Regions from separate parts of the Cumulibacter manganitolerans genome, predicted to be linked through region 4. Evidence: riboswitches for the same ligand, from Rfam matches in the RefSeq annotation. Region 4 holds a riboswitch; each other region holds the start of a gene.
What was found. A riboswitch is a leader RNA that binds a small molecule or an ion and turns the genes downstream of it on or off. The one in region 4 is predicted to bind S-adenosylmethionine.
Positions count from the first base shown of each region.

Region 1: linked by a shared signal. The riboswitch ahead of metB (cystathionine gamma-synthase) and the one ahead of F8A92_RS05360 (LLM class flavin-dependent oxidoreductase) in region 4 are both predicted to bind S-adenosylmethionine.
Region 2: linked by a shared signal. The riboswitch ahead of F8A92_RS11005 (bifunctional o-acetylhomoserine/o-acetylserine sulfhydrylase) and the one ahead of F8A92_RS05360 (LLM class flavin-dependent oxidoreductase) in region 4 are both predicted to bind S-adenosylmethionine.
Region 3: linked by a shared signal. The riboswitch ahead of F8A92_RS05725 (flavin reductase family protein) and the one ahead of F8A92_RS05360 (LLM class flavin-dependent oxidoreductase) in region 4 are both predicted to bind S-adenosylmethionine.

Region 1 covers NZ_WBKP01000026.1:24,336-29,662, forward strand. The annotation lists gene dprA (DNA-processing protein DprA) at 1-231, shown strand, start outside; gene F8A92_RS10835 (tyrosine recombinase XerC) at 295-1,209, shown strand; gene metB (cystathionine gamma-synthase) at 1,212-2,384, opposite strand; SAM riboswitch class I at 2,465-2,586, opposite strand; gene F8A92_RS10845 (M23 family metallopeptidase) at 2,705-3,199, opposite strand; gene F8A92_RS10850 (alpha-hydroxy-acid oxidizing protein) at 3,326-4,489, shown strand; gene rpsB (30S ribosomal protein S2) at 4,723-5,327, shown strand, end outside.
Region 2 covers NZ_WBKP01000027.1:6,803-12,129, forward strand. The annotation lists gene F8A92_RS10990 (amidase) at 1-1,006, shown strand, start outside; partial or broken gene F8A92_RS10995 (transglutaminase-like domain-containing protein) at 1,072-1,308, shown strand; gene F8A92_RS11000 (cold-shock protein) at 1,379-1,582, opposite strand; SAM riboswitch class IV at 1,812-1,929, shown strand; gene F8A92_RS11005 (bifunctional o-acetylhomoserine/o-acetylserine sulfhydrylase) at 1,975-3,294, shown strand; gene F8A92_RS11010 (hypothetical protein) at 3,390-3,932, shown strand; gene F8A92_RS11015 (flotillin family protein) at 3,952-5,327, shown strand, end outside.
Region 3 covers NZ_WBKP01000010.1:22,310-27,636, forward strand. The annotation lists gene trpB (tryptophan synthase subunit beta) at 1-514, opposite strand, end outside; gene F8A92_RS05715 (OsmC family protein) at 580-1,104, opposite strand; gene sfnG (dimethylsulfone monooxygenase SfnG) at 1,229-2,320, opposite strand; gene F8A92_RS05725 (flavin reductase family protein) at 2,359-2,835, opposite strand; SAM riboswitch class I at 3,098-3,190, opposite strand; gene F8A92_RS05730 (indolepyruvate ferredoxin oxidoreductase family protein) at 3,255-5,327, opposite strand, start outside.
Region 4 covers NZ_WBKP01000009.1:47,941-53,267, reverse strand. The annotation lists gene F8A92_RS05365 (NtaA/DmoA family FMN-dependent monooxygenase) at 1-566, opposite strand, end outside; gene F8A92_RS05360 (LLM class flavin-dependent oxidoreductase) at 584-1,816, opposite strand; SAM riboswitch class IV at 2,108-2,222, opposite strand; gene F8A92_RS05355 (CaiB/BaiF CoA transferase family protein) at 2,355-4,925, shown strand; gene ggt (gamma-glutamyltransferase) at 4,965-5,327, shown strand, end outside.

The DNA of each region.
Region 1 (5,327 bases), on a different contig from region 4:
GGCATCGACCTCGCACCTGACGAGCGCGGGGCCGACCGGCCCGGCGACGAGCTCGACCAGGGCCTCGGTGCGCTGCTCGACGCGGTCCCGGCCAGGCGGCCGGCACCGGCCGAGGCGATCGCCCGGACCTCGGCGCTCGCCGCCCCCGAGGTGCTCCGCGGGCTCACCGTCCTCGAGCTGATGGGGTACGTGCAGCAGCTCGACGGGCGGTGGCGGCGAGCCCCCGGATAACGTTCCTGCCGCGCCCGGCGGGTCGGGTTGAACGCCCCGCGGCCGGTCCGTCACCGTAGGGGGGTGAGCGACACCGATCTGCCCGACGCGATGGCCGACGTCCTCGATGCCTACCGGCGCGCGCTCACCCTCGAACGCTCGGTGTCCGCGCACACGGTGAAGGCGTACGTATCCGACGTGCGCAGCCTGCTCGAGCACCTGCGCCGCATGTCGGGGGAGTCGGTCGCCGAACTCGACCTCGCAGTGCTGCGGTCGTGGCTCGCGAAGTCGCGGACGATGGGCGCGGCCCGCAGCACGCTCGCACGCCGCGCGGCGAGTGCCCGCTCGTTCACGGCGTACGCCGCCGCGCAGGGCCTGCTGGAGGCCGACCCCGGACCGCAGCTCGCCTCACCGTCGGCGCACCGCGCGCTGCCGGAGGTCCTCAGCCAGCAGCAGGCGGCCGGCCTGGTCGGGTCGGTGGACGGCGACGATCCGCTCGCCCTGCGCGACCGCGCGATGCTCGAGCTGCTGTACGCCGGCGGCATCCGGGTCAGCGAGCTGGTCGGTCTCGACCTCGACGGCCTCGACGACGCGCGCGGGTTGCTGCGCGTGCTCGGCAAGGGCGACAAGGAGCGCAGCGTGCCGATCGGCGTACCGGCACGCCGCGCCCTCGAGGCCTACCTGCGCTCCGGGCGACCCGACCTGGTCGGTCCGCGGACCGGCAGCGCGGTGTTCCTGGGCGTTCGCGGCGGGCGGATCGACCAGCGTGAGGTGCGGCGCGTGGTGCATCGGGCCGCCGGCGCGGTGGAGGGCGCCCCGGACGTCGGCCCGCACGGGCTGCGGCACAGCGCCGCCACCCACCTGCTGGAGGGCGGCGCCGACCTGCGCTCGGTGCAGGAGCTGCTCGGTCACGCGTCGCTGGCGACGACGCAGATCTACACGCACGTCTCGGTCGAGCGGCTGCGCGCGGCGTTCGACCAGGCGCACCCGCGGGCCTGAGCTCAGCCGGCCGCGCCGGCCGCGTCCAGGGCGGCGGTGAGGTCGGCGACCAGGTCGCGCGGGTCCTCGATGCCGATCGACAGCCGCAGCAGCCCGTCGCCGATCCCTGCGACCGTGCGCGCCTCGGCCGACATCGACGCGTGCGTCATGGTCGCCGGATGGGCCACCAGCGACTCGACGCCGCCGAGCGACTCGGCCAGGCTGAACAGCCGCAGCCGCTCCAGCAGCGCGCGCACGGCCGGCGTACCGCCACGCACCTCGAAGGACAGCATCGCCCCGAAGCCGCTCTGCTGCCGGGCCGCGGTGGCGTGCCCCGGGTGGTTCGGCAGGCCCGGGTAGTTGACGCGTGCCACGGCTGGGTGCGCGACCAGGGCCGCGACCACCGCCTCGGCGGCCTCCTGGTGTGCCCGCAGCCGCGGCGCGAGCGTCCGCAGGCCGCGCAGCGTGAGGTAGGCGTCGAACGGGCTGCCGGTGATGCCGATCGTGTTCGACCAGAACGCCATCTGCTCGTGCAGCTCCGGGGTGGCGCTGATGACGGCACCCCCGACGACGTCGCTGTGCCCGTTGAGGTACTTCGTCGTCGAGTGCACCACGACATCACAGCCGAGCGCGAGCGGCTGCTGCAGCAGCGGGGACAGGAACGTGTTGTCCGCGACGACGGTCGCGCCGACGGCGTGCCCGCGCCGCGCGACGTCCTCGATGTCGGTGATCCGCAGCAGCGGGTTGGACGGCGACTCGATCCACACGACGGCTGGGGCCGGCTCGGCCGCCAGCGCCGCGTCGAGCGCGGCCGGGTCGGTGAAGTCGACCAGGTCGACTGTGAACGAGCCCTTCCTGGCCAGGGAGTCCAGCAGTCGCCACGTCCCCCCGTAGCAGTCGTGCGGCGCGATCAGGCGCTGGCCGGGGGACAGCAGCGCGTGCAGCACGACGGTGATGGCGCCCATCCCGGTCGCGGTGACGATGCCGCCGGCGCCGCCCTCGAGATCGCTGATCGCGCAACCGAGCTGGTCGCGGGTCGGGTTGCCGCTGCGCGTGTAGTCGTACTTTCGCGGCTCCCCGAACCCGGCGAAGGTGAAGTTGCTGGACAGGTGCAGCGGGGGCACGACCGCCCCGTGCTGGGTATCGCTCTCGAGGCCGGCGCGAACGGCGTCGGTGATTCGGGAGAACTCGCTCATGGTGTGGCACCTCGTGGTCGAAGGGCACGACGCCATGCGGATCGACCAGGTGCAATCACGGCAGCGCGACGGCTGACGCAACCCCATCTGCCGGTCGGCCTCGCGGCCACCGCAGGACTTGGCACCGTCCCGTGCAGCTCGCGCTGCTCAGGTGGTTGCCCCGGCGTCTTCGGGCCTGTCCCTCGACCGGTCGTGATGGTTGTCCCGAAGAGGGTACGTGATCGCCGGGCGCGGCCCCGCGGCGGGGTGCGCCGACCGCCGCCGCGGCGGCGTCCGCCGACCGTCGTCTCGCGGCGGCCTCGCAGGCTGCTGGGCGGCCGCTACAGCGGCAGCAGCCGCACCTGCCGCGGCCGCAGCAGGCGCAGCGGGTCGAGATACACCTCCCCGCGCCGGGCGCCCCAATGCAGGCACGCGTCTGCCGCGCACTCGGGATGGCCGTCCTGCAGCACGCCGATCTGCTGGCCCTGGGTGACGCCCTGCCCGGCCCGCACGGTCGCGACGACCGGCTCGTACGTCGTCCGCACGCCGCCCGGGTGGTCGATCGACACCACCGGCTTGCCGGCGACCGAGCCGTCGAACGCGACCGTGCCGTCGGCCGCCGCGAAGACCGCGGCGCCGGGGGCGGCCGCGAGATCCACGCCGCGGTGACCGGGCAGCCAAGGCTTCGGCGGCGGGTCGAACCCCCGCATCACCGGGGGCGCCCCATCGAGCGGCCAACGGTACCCGGCGGCGGCGGCCGACGGGTTCGCCGCCAGCAGCTGCGCGGCCGCCACGAGCAGGGCGAGCAGCGTCGTCCGGAACGCGAGCCGATTCATGCCCCCAGCACAGCGTCCCGGCGTCGCGGGCGCGACCCGCAGCGCGGCGGCTGTGGACGACACGCCGCCTGTGGATCGACCGGATACTGTGCGACACGACGGCAGTGATCAGCGAAGGAGCAACGGATGGCATTCGGCGACTACCAGATGGAGATCTACCAGGCCGGCCTCGCCGGGCAGCAGCCCCGGTTCCCGATGGACTACGCCGCGCTCGAGCGCAAGGCCTCCGAGGCGCTTCCCCCGTGGATCCTGTCGTACGTCGCCGGCGGCGCCGGCGACGAGCAGACGCAGCGCGCCAACGTGAGCGCCTTCGACCGCTGGGGCATCATGCCGCGGATGATGCGCGCGGCGACCAAGCGCGACCTCGGCGTCGATCTCGCGGGCGTCCGGCTGCCCACGCCGTTGCTCATGGCGCCGGTCGGCGTGCTGGGCATCTGCACCCAGGACCTGCACGGTGATCTGGCCGCCGCCCGCGCCGCCGCCCGCACCGGGGTCCCGCTGATCGGCTCGACCCTCATGCAGGACCCGCTCGAGGACGTCGCCGCCGCGCTCGGCGACACCCCCGGCTTCTACCAGCTCTACACGCCCAACGACCGGGAGCTCGCCGAGAGCCTGGTCCGCCGGGCCGAACGCGCCGGGTACCGCGGCATCGTCGTCACCGCCGACACGTGGGTGACCGGGTGGCGCCCGCGCGACCTCTCGACGGCGAACTTCCCGCAGCTGCGCGGCTACTGCCTGAGCAACTACTTCACCGACGAGGTGTTCCGCGCGCGCCTCGCGGTCGCTCCGGAGGAGGACCCCGCGGCCGCCGTCGGGCTGTTCGGGCGTGTCTTCGGGCAGTCCCTGTCGTGGGAGGACCTCGCCTGGCTGCGCGAGCTGACCGACCTGCCGCTGATGCTCAAGGGCCTGTGCGACCCGGCGGACGTGCGCCGCGCAGTCGACCTCGGTGTGGACGTCGTCTACTGCTCCAACCACGGAGGGCGCCAGGCCAACGGCGGACTGTCCGCGCTGCAGCTGCTGCCGGACGTCGTCGCGGCCGCGGGCGAGGTCCCCGTGGTGTTCGACTCGGGCGTACGGTCCGGCACGCACGTCGCGAAGGCCATCGCGATGGGCGCGACCGCGGTGGCCATCGGCCGGCCGTACGCGTGGGCGGCGGCGGTCGGCGGCGAGGACGCCATCGTGCACCTGCTGCGCTCGGTGCTCGCCGAGGCCGATCTGCTGATGGCGGTCGACGGCTACAGCTCGCTCGCCGAGCTGCGCGAGGCCGGCGTGCGGGCCGCGACACACTGATCCGGCGGGACGTCGCCGCCCGGCATCCCGTACCATGGTTGACAGCGGTTCGTCCGGCGTCTGCCGGCGGACCGACTTCGCGCGTCCAGACCCGCTCGCGGGTCGACTCCTCAATGGTCCGGTGCATACCGGTCGAGTCGGGGCGCCAGGGGCGTCGCCGACCGGCGGCGCCGACAACCAGTGAGGACCGCATCGGCGTGGTTGGCCGGGCGGTCGGAAGAAGGAGAACGGCAATGGCCGTCGTAACCATGCGCCAGCTGCTCGACAGCGGCGTCCACTTCGGGCACCAGACCCGCCGGTGGAACCCCAAGATGAAGCGCTTCATCCTGACCGAGCGCAACGGCATCTACATCATCGACCTGCAGCAGACCCTGTCGTACATCGACAAGGCCTACGAGTTCGTCAAGGAGACGGTCGCGCACGGCGGCACGATCCTGTTCGTCGGCACCAAGCGCCAGGCGCAGGAGGCGATCGCCAAGGAGGCGACTCGCGTCAACATGCCGTACGTCAACCACCGCTGGCTCGGTGGCATGCTCACCAACTTCACGACGGTCCACAAGCGGCTGCAGCGGCTCAAGGAGCTCGAGCAGATCGCCGAGACCGGCGGCGAGACCGTGATGACCAAGAAGGAGCAGCTCGTCCTCGACCGCGAGCGCGAGAAGCTCTCGCGGACCCTCGGCGGCATCCGTGACATGCAGCGGGTCCCGTCGGCGATCTGGATCGTGGACACGAAGAAGGAGCAGATCGCGGTCGGCGAGGCCAAGAAGCTGAACATCCCGATCGTGGGCATTCTGGACACCAACTGCGACCCGGACGAGATCGACTACCGGATCCCCGG
Region 2 (5,327 bases), on a different contig from region 4:
CCCGCTGACCGGCGTCACCCGCAACCCGTGGAACCTCGAGCGCACGCCGGGCGGCTCGAGCGGGGGCGCGGCCGCCGCGCTCGCCGCCTGGGCGGGGCCGCTCGCGCTCGGCTCGGACGGCGCCGGCTCGATCCGCATCCCGTGCGCGTTCTCCGGCCTGGCCGGCATCAAGCAGACCTACGGGCGCGTTGCGGCGTTGCCGGGCAGTCCGTTCGAGGGCATGTCGCACCAGGGCCCGATGGCCCGCTGCGTCGCGGACGTCGGCCTGCTGCTGACCGCGATCGCGCACCCCGACCCGCGCGACGGCACCAGCTGGCCCGGGCCGCCGGTGTACGACCCCACGGCCGACGTCGACGGGCTCGCGGGCGTGCGCATCGCCTTCACGCCGGACTTCGGCCTGCCGGTGCCGATCGAGCCGGGGGTCGCCCGCAGCGTCGCCGCCGCCGCCGACGTGCTGCGCTCGCTCGGCGCGGACGTCGTCGAGGACTGCCCGGACCTCTCCGGGGTCGCGGGCGCGCTGTCCGTGCTGTGGCACGGCGGCCTCGCGAAGGTCTACCAGTCGGTGCCGGAGGACCGTCGCGGCCTCTTCGACCCGGCGCTGGTCGAGATGGCCCGGCGGGGGGAGACGCTGTCCGCCGCGCAGCTGGTGGCGGCGTCCACCTTCAAGGCAGAGCTCGGATCGGCGATGGGCCGCTTCCACCAGGGCTACGACCTGCTCGTGGGCCCCACCCTGCCGCTGGTCGCCTTCGAGGCCGGGGTCCTCGCGCCGCCGGCGTACGCCGCCGAGGACTGGATGTCCTGGAGCCCTTACGTCGCGGCGTTCAACATGACCCAGCAGCCCGCGGCCTCGATCCCCTGCGGACTCAGCGACGGGCTGCCGGTCGGTCTGCAGATCGTCGGCCGGCGCAACGACGACGCCCTCGTGCTGCGCGCGGCGGCGGCCTTCGAGCGCGCCGCCGGCGGGTTCGCCGAGCTGTCGGAGAATGGGACGCGGCTCGCCGTCTGAGGCGGCCCGGAAGGATCGCATGAAACGCACGGAGCAGGTGTACCTCCGGCCCAGCCGGTACAGCGAGTGGACGTGCTGTTCCACGTCGCGCAGTCCGAGTTCGGCAGCGCCAGGGGGTGTGCCGCGACTTCGCGCACCTCGTCATCGCCCTGCTGCGGGGGATGTCGGTCCCCGCACGGCTGGCCGCGGTCTACGCGCCGGGGCTGGACCCGATGGACTTCCATGCCGTCGCCGAGGCGTTCGTCGACGGCCAGTGGTGGCTGCCCGTCGAGGACCGCACCGCCCTGATCCCGCTGCTCTGACCCGGACCGCCGAAGGGCCCGCACCGAGACTCGGTGCGGGCCCTTCGGGCAGATCAGAGGGTGATGCGGGTCAGCCGACGATGCGGACCTGGTCGGCCTGCGGGCCCTTGTCGCTCTGGGTGACCTCGAACTCGACGCGCTGGCCCTCGTCGAGGGCGCGGTAGCCGTCCATGACGATCGCCGAGTGGTGGACGAAGACGTCCTGGCCGCCGTCGACAGCGATGAAGCCGAAGCCCTTTTCGGCGTTGAACCACTTCACGGTTCCCTGTGCCACGTGCACTCCTGATGTGATGCTGGGTTCAGGCCCCACGGTTGCCGGGCCCGGGTCTTGCTCCCCGCACACACACTGCAGGTGCTGAACGACGACCGGCGCTCACGTTACCGGGAGCGCGCTGGCCGGTGCGATTGACAACGGGTAACAAAACCACAACGTCATCGGGACCTTCCGGCGAACGACGCCCCGGCTGCCGGGCCCCGATCCGGTGTCGTATAAATTTGAACCAGGTCACGAGATCCAGCGACAAGCCCCGGCTGGCTGGACGGCAACCCTCCACCTGCGGTGGGGTGCTCCGGGTGAGGACCGGGCAGGCGATCAGGTCCGATCGCCTGCAAGCGCGGGTTCTTTCGGCATCGAAGGACCCCTGACCTCCACGGGAGAGAACTGTCATGAGCACCGCCCCTGAGAACTGGTCGTTCGAGACCAAGCAGATCCACGCCGGCCAGACCGCCGACGAGGTGACCGGCTCGCGCGCGCTGCCGATCTACCAGACGACGTCGTTCGTGTTCAAGGACGCCGAGCAGGCCGCGGCCCGCTTCGCCCTCAGCGACCTCGGCCCCATCTACACCCGCATCACCAACCCCACCCAGGAGGCGGTCGAGGGACGGATCGCCGCCCTGGAGGGCGGCGTGGGCGCGCTGCTGCTCGCCTCCGGGCAGTCGGCGGAGACGCTGGCGATCATCAACGTCGCCGAGGCCGGCGACCACGTCGTCGCCTCGCCGTCGCTGTACGGCGGCACCTACAACCTGCTCAAGCACACGCTGCGCAAGCTCGGCATCGAGACGACCTTCGTCACCGACCCGACCGATCCGCAGTCCTGGAAGGACGCCGTCCGCGACAACACCAAGCTGTTCTTCGGCGAGACCATCGCCAACCCGTCCGGCCAGATCCTCGACATCGAGGCGATCGCCGCCGTCGCGCACGACGCCGGCGTCCCGCTCATCGTCGACAACACGATCGCCACGCCGTACGTACTCAACCCGCTCTCGCACGGCGCCGACGTCGTCATCCACTCCGCGACGAAGTACCTCGGTGGCCATGGGACGTCGATCGCCGGCGTGATCGTAGACGGCGGCAGCTTCGACTTCGCGCAGCACCCGGAGCGCTTCCCGAACTACAACCAGCCCGACCCGTCGTACAACGGGCTGACCTACGCCAAGGACCTCGGCGTCGGCTCGGCGTTCGGGGCGAACCTGTCGTTCATCCTCAAGGCCCGCGTGCAGCTGCTGCGCGACCTGGGGCCGGCGATCTCGCCGTTCAACGCGTTCCTCGTCTCGCAGGGCATCGAGACCCTCAGCCTGCGGATGGACCGGCACCTGGAGAACACCCGCAAGGTCGCGGAGTTCCTGCAGGGGCACCCGCAGGTCGAGAAGGTCATCTGGTCCTCGCTCGAGGGCTCGCCGTACTACGACCTCGCGCAGAAGTACACGCCCAAGGGCGCCGGCGCGGTGCTGTCCTTCGAGATCGCCGGCGGCAAGGAGGCGGGCGCGAGGTTCGTCGACGCGCTGACGCTGCACAGCCACGTCGCCAACATCGGCGACGTGCGCTCGCTGGTCATCCACCCGGCCACCACGACGCACAGCCAGCTCTCCGGTGACGACCTCACCGCGGCCGGTGTCACGCCCGGCCTCGTGCGGCTGGCCGTCGGCATCGAGGGCATCGAGGACATCCTCGCCGACCTCGAGACCGGCTTCGAGGCCGCCAGGTAGCCACCGTCCCGCACGTCCCGCGACCGCCGCGCATCGCCTTCCTCGGGTGCGCGGCGGTTCGCTATTCTGTTAAGACTTCGTGAGAGGAAGCAGACGTGGACCCGGTGACGCTGGGCTTCTTGACGGCCGGCGCGCTCGGCGCAGGCCTGCTGCTGCTGGCCCTGGTCGTCGGCGACCTCCTGCACCTCGGCGGCCTGGACGCCGACGGGCCCTTCTCGTTCCCGGCCGTCGCCGCGTTCATCGGCGGTGTCGGCTTCGCCGGAGCGGCCGCGAGCGCCCTGCTGCCGATCCCCGGTGACGCGGTCCGCGCGGTGCTCAGCGCCGGCATCGGCCTGCTGGGCGCGCTCCCGCTGGCCTGGTTCGCCGTCCGGCTGTCCCGGGGGCTGATGAACATGCGCACCGACCGCACCCTCTCCGACGACGACGTCGCCGGGGCGCTCGGCGTCGTCATCACGCGCATCCCGGCGACCGGGTACGGCGAGGTGCGGGTGCGGCTCGCCGGCCAGGACCTGAAGTACTCCGCCCGCAGCGACGTCGCCCTGGAACGCGGCGCCCAGATCCTCGTCGTACGAGCGCTCTCCTCGACCGCCGTCGAGGTCGTCGGCCTCGACGAGCACCCGCTACCCCCACCCGACTAGCCCCCCAAGGAGCTCACCCATGTCGCCAGTCCTCATCGCCGTCGCCGGCGGTGTCGTGCTCATCATCCTGCTGGTGCTGCTGGTGCTCTCCCGCATCAAGGTCGCCGGTCCGAACCAGGCGTTCCTGGTGACCGGGCGGCGCGGGCGCGCGGTCACCGGGGCCGACGGCAGCATCAGCACCGACATGTCCGGACAGAAGGTGGTCATGGGCGCGTCGGTGTTCGTGCTGCCGATCGTGCAGAAGCTGCACTCGATCGACCTCTCCAGCCGGCGCATCCCGGTCGGCATCCGGGGCGCGGTCTCCAAGCAGGGCGTCAAGTGCGACCTCGAGGGCGTGGCGATCGTGAAGGTCGGCGGCAACGAGAGCGCCATCCGCGCCGCCGCGCAGCGCTTCCTCAACCAGCAGGACGGCATCGAGATCTTCACCTCCGAGGTGCTGGCCGGCGCGTTGCGCTCGATCGTCGGGCGGCTGACGATCGAGGAGATCATCCGCGACCGCGCGGCGTTCGCCTCGGCGGTCGCCGAGGAGGCCGAGGCGTCGCTGACCGGCCAGGGTCTGGTGCTGGACACCTTCCAGCTGCAGGACATCCAGGCCGAGGGCACCTACCTGGCCGACCTCGGCCGGCCGGAGGCGGCCCGGGTGATCAAGGAGGCGGCGATCGCCGAGGCCCGGGCCCGGCAGGCCGCCGAGCAGGAGCAGCTGCTCGCCGCCGAGGCGATCGCGGTCGCCAACCGGCAGCTCGAGCTCAAGCGCGCCGAGATCAGCGCGCAGATCGACGCGGCCAAGGCCGAGGCGGCGTCCGCCGGCCCCCTCGCCCAGGCCGCGCAGGACCAGCGCATCCTCACCGAGAAGGAGAAGGTGGCCGAGCGCACCGCCGCGCTCACCGAGCGCCAGCTCGACACCGAGGTGCGCAAGCCCGCCGACGCCGAGCGGTACCGCGTCGAGCAGCAGGCCGAGGCGAACAAGAACGCCGCGATCGCCAAGGCCGAGGCGGACCGGCAGTCCACCATCGCCGCCGCGATGGCGCAGGCCGAGCAGGCCCGGCTCTCCGGCGAGGGCGAGCAGGCGCGGCGTACCGCGCTGGCGAACGCCGAGGCCATCGAGGGCGCCAAGCGCGGCGAGGCGGAGAAGCTGCGCCGTGCGGCCATCGCCCAGGCCGTCGAGGCCGAGGGCCGCGCGGAGGCCAGCGCCATCCTCGCCAAGGGGCAGGCGGAGGCCGAGGCGATGGACAAGCGCGCCTCGGCGTTCGCGACGTACGGCGAGGCGGCGATCCTCGATCTGCTGGTGAAGGTGCTGCCCGAGGTCGTCGCGCAGGCGAGCGCGCCGATGGCGGGCGTGGAGAAGATGACGGTGATCAGCGCGGACGGCGCCGGCGCGCTGTCGAAGTCGGTCGC
Region 3 (5,327 bases), on a different contig from region 4:
TCAGGCACGCGCCGCCGTCCGTCACCGACACCACGGTGGCGCCGAGCAGCTGCATCCGGACGACGTTCGGGTGCTGCTTGGCCACGTCGATCGCGCCCATGTGGATCTCGCACTCGAGGCCGAGGATGGCGGCCGCGGTCGCGAGGGCGACCCCGTGCTGGCCCGCGCCGGTCTCGGCCAGCAGCTTCCGCTTGCCCATCCGCTTGGCGAGCAGGGCCTCGCCCAGGCAGTGGTTGATCTTGTGCGCGCCGGTGTGGTTGAGGTCCTCGCGCTTGAGGTAGATCTTCGCGCCACCGAACTCCGCGGTCAGCCGGCGGGCGAGGAACAGCGGAGACGGCCGCCCGACGTAGTCGGCCAGCAGCGCGGCGTACTCCTCCATGAACGAGGGGTCCTGCCGCGCCTCGGCGTACGCCGCGGCGACCTCCGCGATCGGGGCTTCCAGGTGCGGCGGCAGGAACCGCCCGCCGTACTCGCCGAAGAATCCGTCGGTGTCTGCATGGCTCAACGAGGTCATCCCCGGATGCTAGAGGCACCCTCGGGGCCGCCGGCGCCCGGGAGCCCTCCCGCGCGGCGCGCCGGCTATCCGGCGCGGGTGAAGGTGACCGTCGGCGGCTCGGCGAGCGTCTGCGCGACCACGCAGTACCGCTCGGTCAGCTCCATCAGCTTGTCGATCGTCTTGTCCTCGGCGTCCGAGTCGATGTCGAGCTCGAGCACGATGTCGGTGAGGCCCACCGGCGCCGCGCGGTCGACGCCGAGGGTGCCGCGCGCGTCCCACGTCCCGCGCACGCGTACCTCGGCGCTGCGGAACGGCACCCCCATGGCGACCGCCACCGAGCGCAGCGTAACGCCCGCGCAGGCCGCGACGGCCTCCAGCAGGATGTCCCCCGAGCAGGCCTCCGAGCCGTCGCCGCCCGCGGCCGGGTGCAACCCGGCGCGGACGTCGCCCGCCCACGTCGAGACGGTCGCCGAGAGGCTGTCGGGGTCGATGACGGCGCGTGCCGTGCTGACCACGATCGCGGACGCCGGGTCCTCGCGGTAGGCGTCCTTCAGTGGCTTCTGCCGGCCACGCAGGGCGACGGGGTCGATCAGCTCGGTCGAGGACATGGATGCTCCTGTCAATGTTCGGCTCGGAGCGGCGTACACCGCTGTGCTGGTCAACGTGCCAAAGTCGACGGCATCTGTCTAGGGGCGGCCGCCGGCCCGCGGCCGGGCCGCCGACCATCCTTGGCTACGGGGTCGCGACGAGCTGGCGATCCAGGTCGGCCTCGAGCTCGCGGACCAGCGGGATGACCTCGCGGCCGAATCGCTCGACCTCCTCGCGGATGTGCAGGAAGCCCAGCAGCAGCAGGTCGACGCCGGCCTTCTTGTACTCGATGATGCGCCGCGCGACCTGCTCCGGCGTGCCGATGAGGCCGGTGCGGAACCCGTCGTTGTACTGCACGAGATCCTTGAACTCCGAGTCGGCCCACATGCCCTTCCTGTCGAACGTCGCCTGACCGGCCTGCTGCACGGCGGCGCCGAAGTCGTTGACCTTGTCGACGTCCGCCTTGGCGATGATCTCCTCGACGACCGCGGTCGCCTCCGCCTCGGTGTCGCGGACGACGGCGAAGCCGTTGAGCCCGTACCGCACGCGGTGGCCGTTGCGCTCGGCCTGGGCCCCGACGTCCAGCACCTGCTCGCGGACGCCGTCGACGGTGTTGCCGTTCATGAAGTACCAGTCCGACAGGCGGGCCGCCATCGCGCGGGCGGACGTCGAGTTGCCGCCCTGGAAGACCTCGGGCGCCACCTTCGGCTGGGGCCGGAACGTGACGTCACGGGTGCGGTAGAAGTCGCCGCGGTAGGTGAAGCCGTCCTCGTCCCACAGCCCGCGGAGCACCTCGATGAACTCCTCGCTGCGCCGGTAGCGCTCCTCGTGATCGAGCCAGTCGAGCCCGAGGTCGGTGTACTCGCGCTTGAACCAGCCGGAGACGACGTTCAGGCAGAACCGGCCGTTCGTGGTCTCCTGCGCGGTGGCCGCGAGCTTGGCGAGCACGTGCGGCGGCCACTGCCCCGGGTGGACGGCGGCGATCACCTTCAGCCGCTCGGTGGCCGCGAGCAGCGCCAGCGAGAAGCTGACCGACTCGTGCTGCGCGTCCGCGCCGTACGACGCGAGGTAGCGCACCTGGGTGAGCGCGTAGTCGAACCCGACCTGCTCGGCGGTGCGGGCCAGGTCGATGTTGTACGCCGGGCTGTGGCTGGTGCGCTGCTCGATGTTCGACACGACGAGGCCGCCGGAGACGTTGGGGACCCAGTAGGCGAAGTGCAGGGGTGCGGAGGTCATGAGGATGACATCCCTTTCATGATGGGAAAGCGGCTGGGCTAGGAGGCGGACGGGAGCAGGCGGTCGCCGGGGGTGAACGCGCCGCGGTGGTGCAGCAGCGGGACCGCCGAGTTGACCGAGCCCTTCTCGACGGCGGCGAGCACGACGTACGAGTCCCCGGCCTCCACCAGCTCGCGGACGACGAGGACCAGGCGGGCGCAGGTGTCGGTGAGCGCCGGCAGGCCGTTGCTGTCCGGTCGCCAGCTGCCGTCGTCGGGGAACCGCGCGGAGGGGTCCCGCGAGAACCGGCCGGCAAGGTCGGTCTGCGCGGCGTCGAGCAGGTGCGCGGCGATCCGGTCGCCGCGGCGGATCGCGCCGATCGACGACGACGTCCGGCTGAGGTTGAAGCTCACCAGCGGTGGCTCCATGGAGACCGAGACGACGGAGGTCGCGGTGAAGCCCACGGGGCCGTCGTCGGTGGAGCCGGTGATGATCCAGGTGGGGTAGGCGGCGCGGCGGAACACCGAGCGGGCCACGGCGCGTTCGAAGGGGCGGACGGAGGCGGGAGGGCAGGCGATGCACATGGGAATTCGGAACCAGACGTGAAGATGATGCGCGAGGATCGACCGCCGGGTAGGCGATCGAACCGAGAAGAAGGCGGCGCGCGGCGCGCGCGAGAGACGGAGGCGGTGCTAGGCGGGCGTCAGCAACAGTCGCCGACGCCGCGGCGCATGAGGTCCACGAAGATGCGCAGGTGCGGATGGTGCGACCGCGGCGGGGCGGTGTGGCGCATGGAGTCCTCCATCGATCCTGGCGTGAGCACCTGTCCCGAGATCGGGGTGGTTGCTGCGGCGTCGTCGAGCCAGATCTCTCAGCCGCTCTGGATGGTGCGCATATTCGAGCACGCCATCCGCCCCGCGGTCAACTGTCTCGCGATCGTCGTCACATCGCCGCGCTACTGGACCCCCTCGGTCGCCTTCCCGGACGTACTCGTGCGGGCGTAGTTCGAGCGCAGCGTCGCGAGCCGGTCGCGATAGGCCCGGACGTTGCCCAGCTTGATCTCCTCGTACCCGCGGATCATGTCCGGCAGGTCGGCGATCTGCGCGGCGACCGGGAGGTTCGCCGCGCTCAGCGTGCCGAGCAGCCCGTCGATCTCGCTGCGGTAGTCGTCGATGAGAGCGCGCTCGACGCGCCGTACTTCCGCCTTGCCGAAGGGATCCAGCCGCGTGCCGCGCAGGCGCTTCATCTTGACCAGAGCCTTGAACGCCGCCTCGCCGACCGGCTGCGGCAGCGCGATCTTGGAGTCCATGCCCAGCGCCCGCAGCATCGGCGGGTGCAGCTTGAACGCGAACGAGGCGTCCTCGCCGAAGGTGGCCTTGATGTCGGCGCGCAGCTTGGGGTCCAGCGACAGCCTGGCCACCTCGTACTCGTCCTTGTAGGCCATCAGCTTGTACAGCTGCTTGGCGACGTTCTCGGCGAGCGCCGTCGAGCCCGGCGCGACGGCCGCCTCGCGGGCCCGGACCTTCTCGACGAACTGCACGTAGCGCGCGGCGTACGCCCGGTTCTGGTACTCGACGAGCTCCCCGGCACGCAGCGTCACCAGCCGGCGCAGCTCGCCGTCCTCGCCGCCGAGCGCGCGGGCGACGGCGACGCCGGCGTTGGACGGCGCGCTCGCGTTCTTCTTCTCGCGCAGGTGATCCAGCCCCAACGCGTCGACGGCGTCGTTGACCGCCGCCCGGTCGCTGACCAGCTGACGTCCGCGGCGGAAGGCCTGGATGTTCTGCTCGACCCGGACGCCGTTGAGCGTGATCGCCTCCTCGATGGCGGACGCCGGGATCGGCAGCGCGCCGGCCTGGAACGCGACGCCGACCAGGAACACGTTGGCGTACTGGTCGTCACCGAACAGGCCCAGCGTGGCCAGCCGGGCGTCGACGAGGGTGTTGCGGTCGGCGCGGGTGGCGTCGTCGATCCGTCCCACCGTGGCGTCGTCCGGCGGGAACAGCACGGAGGTGTGCGCGACCATCGCCCCGGTCGGCGTGTGCGCCTTGTTGATCACCGCGATCGTCTTGTCGGCCGCGGTGACGGCGAGGTTAGCGTCGGAGGCGCCGACCAGCAGGTCGCACACGAGGTACAGGTCGCATTCGCCGGTCGAGATCTTGTTGGCCGCCTCGATCGGCCGGGCCGCGATCTTGATGTCGGAGACGACCGCACCGCCCTTCTGCGCGAGCCCGAGCTGGTCGAGGGTACGCACGTGCCGGCCGGCGATGATGCCGGCCTGCGCGACGATGGCCGACACGGTGACGATCCCGGTGCCGCCGATGCCCGTGAACCGGATCGCGAACTCGTCCTCCGGCACGTGCACCTCCGGGTCCGGCAGGATCGCGGCGTCGATCGGCGGCGCGACCCTCCTCGGCGCCTGCGCGGCGCCCGTGCCGGGGGTGACCGTCAGGAAGCTCGGGCAGTCGCCCTCGACGCACGAGTAGTCCTTGTTGCAGGAGGGCTGGTGGATCGCCGTCTTGCGGCCGAACTCGGTCTCGACCGGCTGGACCGACAAGCAGTTGGACTTGTCCCCGCAGTCGCCGCAGCCCTCGCACACCCGCTGGTTGATGAAGATCCGTGTCTCGGGCTCGGCGACCAGCCCACGCTTGCGCTTGCGGCGCAGCTCGGTGGCGCACTCCTGGTCGTGGATCAGCACGGTCACGCCGCGGATCGCCGCGAGCTCCTCCTGCGTCTGCAGCAGCTTGTCGCGGTGCCGCACCTCGACGCCCTTGGGCAGCGTGACGCCGTCGTAGCGGTGCGGCTCCTCGGTGGTCACGACGACCCGTTTGACGCCTTCCGCGAGCAGCTCGGCGGCGATGCTCGGCACCGACATGCCGCCGACGGCGTCCTGCCCGCCGGTCATCGCGACCGCGGAGTTGTAGAGCAGCTTGTAGGTCACGTTGACGCCGGCCGCGACCGCGAACCGGACGGCGAGCGAGCCGGAATGGTGGAAGGTGCCGTCGCCGATGTTCTGGAACAGGTGCTTGTC
Region 4 (5,327 bases):
GTGCCGTCCGCGAGGAACTGCCCGGCCTCCTTGTCGGCGACGATCGCGTCACTGCGCCAGGAGTCCCACAGCTCCCGGGCGGTCTGGACGTGCTCCCGTGCGCGGGTATAGCGCTGCGCGTGCGGCAGGAAGCCGCCGCGCCGGAAGTTCTCGCCGGTGAAGGCATCCGAGCTCGTGACGACGTTCCAGGCGGCCCGGCCGCCGGAAAGCTGGTCCAGCGTGGCGAACTGGCGGGCAACCTCGTACGGCTCGTTGAAGGTGGCGTTGATGGTGCCGGCGAGCCCGAGCTGCGTGGTAACCGACGACAGCGCCGCCAGCACGGCGAACGTGTCGGGCCGACCAACGACGTCGAGGTCATGGATCAGGCCGCGCTGCTCACGCAGCCGGAGCCCCTCCGCGAGGAACAGGAAGTCGAGCTTGCCGCGTTCGGCTGTCTGCGCGAAGTGCCTGAAGGAGGCGAAGTCGATCTGGCTGCCCGAAGCCGGGTTACGCCAGACGGTGGTGTTGTTGACGCCGGGGAAATGCGCGCCGAGGATGATCTGCTTACGAGTCGTTTGGTTGCTCATGTCTACTTTTCTTTCCGTTAGGCGATTGCGGCGTAGCGGTTGACGGCTACGGGTAGCCCGAGATGCTCGCGGAGGGACGTGGTGGAGTAGCCGCTGCGGAAGGCGCCGGCTCGTTGCAGGTGCGGGACGACGCCGCGGGTGATCGCGACGAGGTCGGTGGGCAGCGCGGCCGGGCGTAGGCGGAAGCCGTCTAGGCCGGCGTCGGCCCACTCGATCAGCAGGCCGGCCAGCCGCTCGGGCGTGGTGGCGATGATCGCGGCGTCGGACTGCAGCGCCGAGCCGGCCAGGTCGTCGAGACGGTGGCGGCGGTCGCGTGCCGCCTGCTCGGTGTGGTCCAGCACCACGAGCAGATCGGCGTTGATCAGCAGCGGTGTGCCCGTGCGCGCGACGGACGCCTCGGCCGACCGGACCTGCTCGATGATCCCGGGCACCTCGTCGACGGTCTGGGGCGTGACGAACACGAGGTCGGCGCCGCGGGCCGCCAGCTCGTAGGGGATCTGGGCGTGGGCGAGCGCGGTGACGACCGGCTGGCCTTGTGGCGGTCGAGGGGTGATCGACGGCCCCTTGACGCTGAAGGCCGGCCCTTCGAAGTCGATGTAGTGCAGCTTGCCGCGGTCGATGAAGCGGCCGGTGGCGATGTCGCGGATCTCCGCGTCGTCCTCCCAGCTGTCCCACAGCCGGCGAACCGCCTCGATCACGTCGGCCGCCTCGTCGAACAGCTCGCGCACCACGCGACGGGACGCATCGTCAGACTCCCAGTTCCGACCTATAGCGGGGATCTGGCGCCGTCCGAAATGCTCAGCTTCGTGTGCTTTGCTGGAGACTTGGACGCGCCAGCCGGCACGGCCGTGGCTGACGAAATCCAGCGTGGCGAGTGACTTCGAGACGTGGAAGGGTTCCGTGTGGGTGGTCGTGACCGTCGGCACCAGGCCGATCGAGGACGTGACCGGCCCGAGTGCGGCGGCGATCAGGGCGGCGTCGAGACGGCCGCGAACCTGGTCGGTTCGGGAGTCGGGTGGGCCGCCGAAGTGATCGGACTGCAGACCGAGCGAGTCCTCGATGGTGACGAAGTCGAGCAGACCGCGCTCCGCCTCGGCCGCGAGGTCGGCCCAGTAGGCGGTGCTGAACAGGTCCGCGGGCCGTGCCGCCGGCTCGCGCCAGGCGGCCGGATGCCAGCCAGCGCCGTCGAGGGCGACGGATAGCCCGATGTTCTCGGAAGGGCGCGAAAGAGTTGGGGGGTTGGTGGACATGGTGGAGGCACCTCGTGGTGAAAGGGCACATCACCGCCGCAGAAGGAAGGCGTGTCGAGCGCGCAAGCGGAATCGGTGCCGCGGCTGCGACGGGACGGAGGTGTCCCTCAGGTGATGTGTGAAGCGAACGTCGGGCTGGAACGCGCTCTTAGCGCGGACAGCGCATGCTGGCGACGAGTGCCAGGTCGACGTACAGCCGCCACGCGGCTTCGTGACCGGCCAGCGGCCGGGAGTGTGCGGCGTGGATACCAGACGTGGCGTCCATGACTGGCTTCTCCTTCCGCATCGGCGATCTCGCGCTTGCCGATCGCTCGTGCGATCCGGCCCGGTCCTCACCTGGAGCACCCCTCCGCGAGACGGGGGTTGCTGGTCGCCGAGCCAGGGCTTGACGGCGACTCTCGTGACCTCGTTGAACAGTAAACGACGATTCGCGGATCGCCAACCCTTGTGGGCGGCATCACGTCCGTGGGATGACGTTGACATCTTCCCCGGGGCGTAGTCGGCTCGGGGCAGGGACGAGATCGGGAGAGGCAGGCAGATGAGCGAGGCGCGGCCGGCGACGGACACCTATCTGGGCGGCCTGCGGGTCCTCGAGCTCGCCGACGAGGCGGGCGAGTACGCCGGCAAGCTGCTGGCCGGCCTCGGGGCCGACGTCGTGAAGATCGAGCCGCTCGGCGGTGAGCACACCCGCCGGTACGGCCCCTTCTACCGCGACGAGCCGCACCCCGAGCGCAGCCTCTACTTCTGGCACTACAACGTCGCCAAGCGCTCGGTCAGCGTCGATCTCGACACGCCGGCGGGTCGGCAGGCGTTCGCCCGCCTCGCCGAGCATGCGGACGTCGTGATCGATGCGCGTCCGGGCAGCTACCTCGCCGACCGCGAGCTGGGCCACGACGCGCTGTCGCGGGCGAACCCAGGGCTCGTGTACCTGCGCATCACCCCGTTCGGCGAGGACGGCCCCTGGGCCGGGTTCCTCGGCAGCGATCTGGTGCATCTGGCTCTTGGCGGGATGGCGATGAACTCCGGGTACGACCCCGAGCCCGACGGGCATTACGACACGCCGCCGATCGCGCCGCAGATGTGGCACGCCTACCACGTGGCCGGCGAGCAGGGCGTGATCGCGCTGCTCGGCGCGCTCCTGCACCGCGAGCGCACCGGCCGCGGCCAGTACCTGTCCTGCTCGGTCCATCAGGCCAACGCCGTGAACACCGAGATCGACCTGCCCAACTGGCTGGCCCTGCGCCGGCCGCACCACCGTCAGACCGGCCGGCACAGCTCCCCGGTGCCCACTCCGAAGGCTCTCAGCCAGACCAAGGACGGCCGCTATCTGCTGCCGTACGCGACCTACGTCCGCAACTTCCCGTCGAGCTGGGAGGGCGACCTCGCCGCGTTGCGCCAGTACGGCATGCAGGGCGAGCTCGACGGCGCCGAGTGGCAGGACGCCGACTACCGGCTCCAGCGGCGGGAGTACCTCACCGCCGCGATGGACCGTCTCGTACGCCGCTTCACCTACGACAAGGGCTTCTGGCGCGAGATGCTCGACCGCGGGCTCTCGTGGGCGCCCGTGCGCAGCCCGGAGGAGAACCTGTCGGACGAGCACTGGAGGATCCGCGGCACCTTCGCCGCGGTCGAGTATCCCGAGCTGGGGGAGTCGTTCGTCGACATCGGCCCGCGATGGGTGTGCGACCAGGCCGACTGGGTGACCGGACCCCGCGCGCCGATGGTCGGCGAGCACAACGGCGCCGTCCTCGAGGCGTGGTCGGTTCGCCGGGCCGGCCCGCAGCCGACCGCCCGCGAGGAAGCGGCCGAGCACTCGATGCACGGCAAGCCGTTCGCGCTGGCTGGGCTGCGGGTCGTCGACCTCAGCTGGATGCTCGCGTCGGCGGGCGCCGGCAAGTTCCTGGCCGCGATGGGTGCCGAGGTGATCAAGGTCGAGCACGAGTCGCGGCTCGACGGCATGCGGTTCACCGAGGTGGTGTACCCGACCGGTGGGCGCGCCGAGCGCGATGCCGCGAGCTTGCCGATGGTGCCGCCGCCGCTGGACACCGTCAACAAGTCCGCGAACTTCATGGAGATCAACAGCGGCAAGTCCGCCATCTCGCTGAACCTGAAGGACCCGCGCGGCCGCGCGATCCTCGAGCAGCTGATCAGCAAGGCGGACGTCGTGATCGAGGGCTACTCGCCGGGCACCATGCAGCGGATGGGCCTGGGCTACGAGCGGCTCAAGGAGCTCAAGCCGGACATCGTCTACGTGCAGCAGTCGGGGCTCGGCGATCGCGGGACCTATGGGCGCGCGAAGGCGTTCGGGCCGACCGCGCAGGCGTTCTCCGGGCTCACCGAGATGTCCGGCCTGCCCGATCCGTGGCCACCGGCCGGGATCGGATACAGCTACCTGGACTGGTTCGGCGCGTACAACGCCGCGACCGCGATCCTCGCCGGGCTGCACCGGCGCGCCCGCACCGGCGAGGGCTGCCACATCGACGCGTCACAGGTCGAGACCGGCATGTACCTGGCCGGCACCGCGTTCCTGGACTACACAGTCAACGGCCGGCGGTTCACCCGCCGCGGCAACCGTTCACCGGACAAGCTGGCCGCGCCGCACGGCATCTACCGGGCCGCCGGCGTCGACCGGTGGGTGGCGATCTCCTGCTTCACGGACCACCAATGGGCGGCGACCGCCGCCGTCCTCGGGCGTCCGGAGTGGGTGAGTGACGAGCGGTTCGCAACGCTGCCGCGGCGCCTGCAACGGCAGGACGAGCTCGATGCGCTCCTCGAGGAGGCCACGTCGGGCTGGGACCGCTACGAGCTGATGTACGCGTTGCAGCACGCGGGCGTCCCGGCCGGCGTCGCGCAGAACGCCGAGGACCGGGTGGAGCACGACCCGCAGCTGCAGCACCGGCAATGGCTGGTCGACCTGCCGCAGACCGAGAACGGGACGTGGCCGGTCAAGCAGCTGCCGGTGCAGATGAGCGAGACGCCGCCGCACGTGGGCGGGCCGGTGCGCCGCAACGGTCCCAACTACGGAGAGGACACCGCCGAGGTGCTCATGAAGCTGCTCGGCATGTCACCCGACGACGTCCAGGCGCTGTACGACGCGGGAGTCGTCTGACACGCTGGCGATCGACGCGCGAACGGAAGGAATCCCACGATGACGCACGGCATGATCAGCGCACCGCAGCCGGAGGCGGTGGAAGCGGGCCTCGACGTCCTCGCCGCAGGAGGCAACGCGGTCGACGCGGCGGTAGCCACGGCACTGACGCAGACCGCGGTCGATCCCCAGATGTGCGGTATAGCAGGATTCGGGACCTTCCACGTGTACCAGCCGCAGGCCGGTGTGCACACGACGCTCGACTTCCACGGCCGCTCCCCGCTGGCGGTGCGCCCCGACATGTGGGAGCACCTCATCGAGCGGGAGGCCGAGGACGGGTGGGGCTTCATCCTGAAGGGCCGCGTCAACGAGAAGGGGTACGGCGCCATCAGCACCCCGCGCACGCTCGCGGCCCTCGAGGTC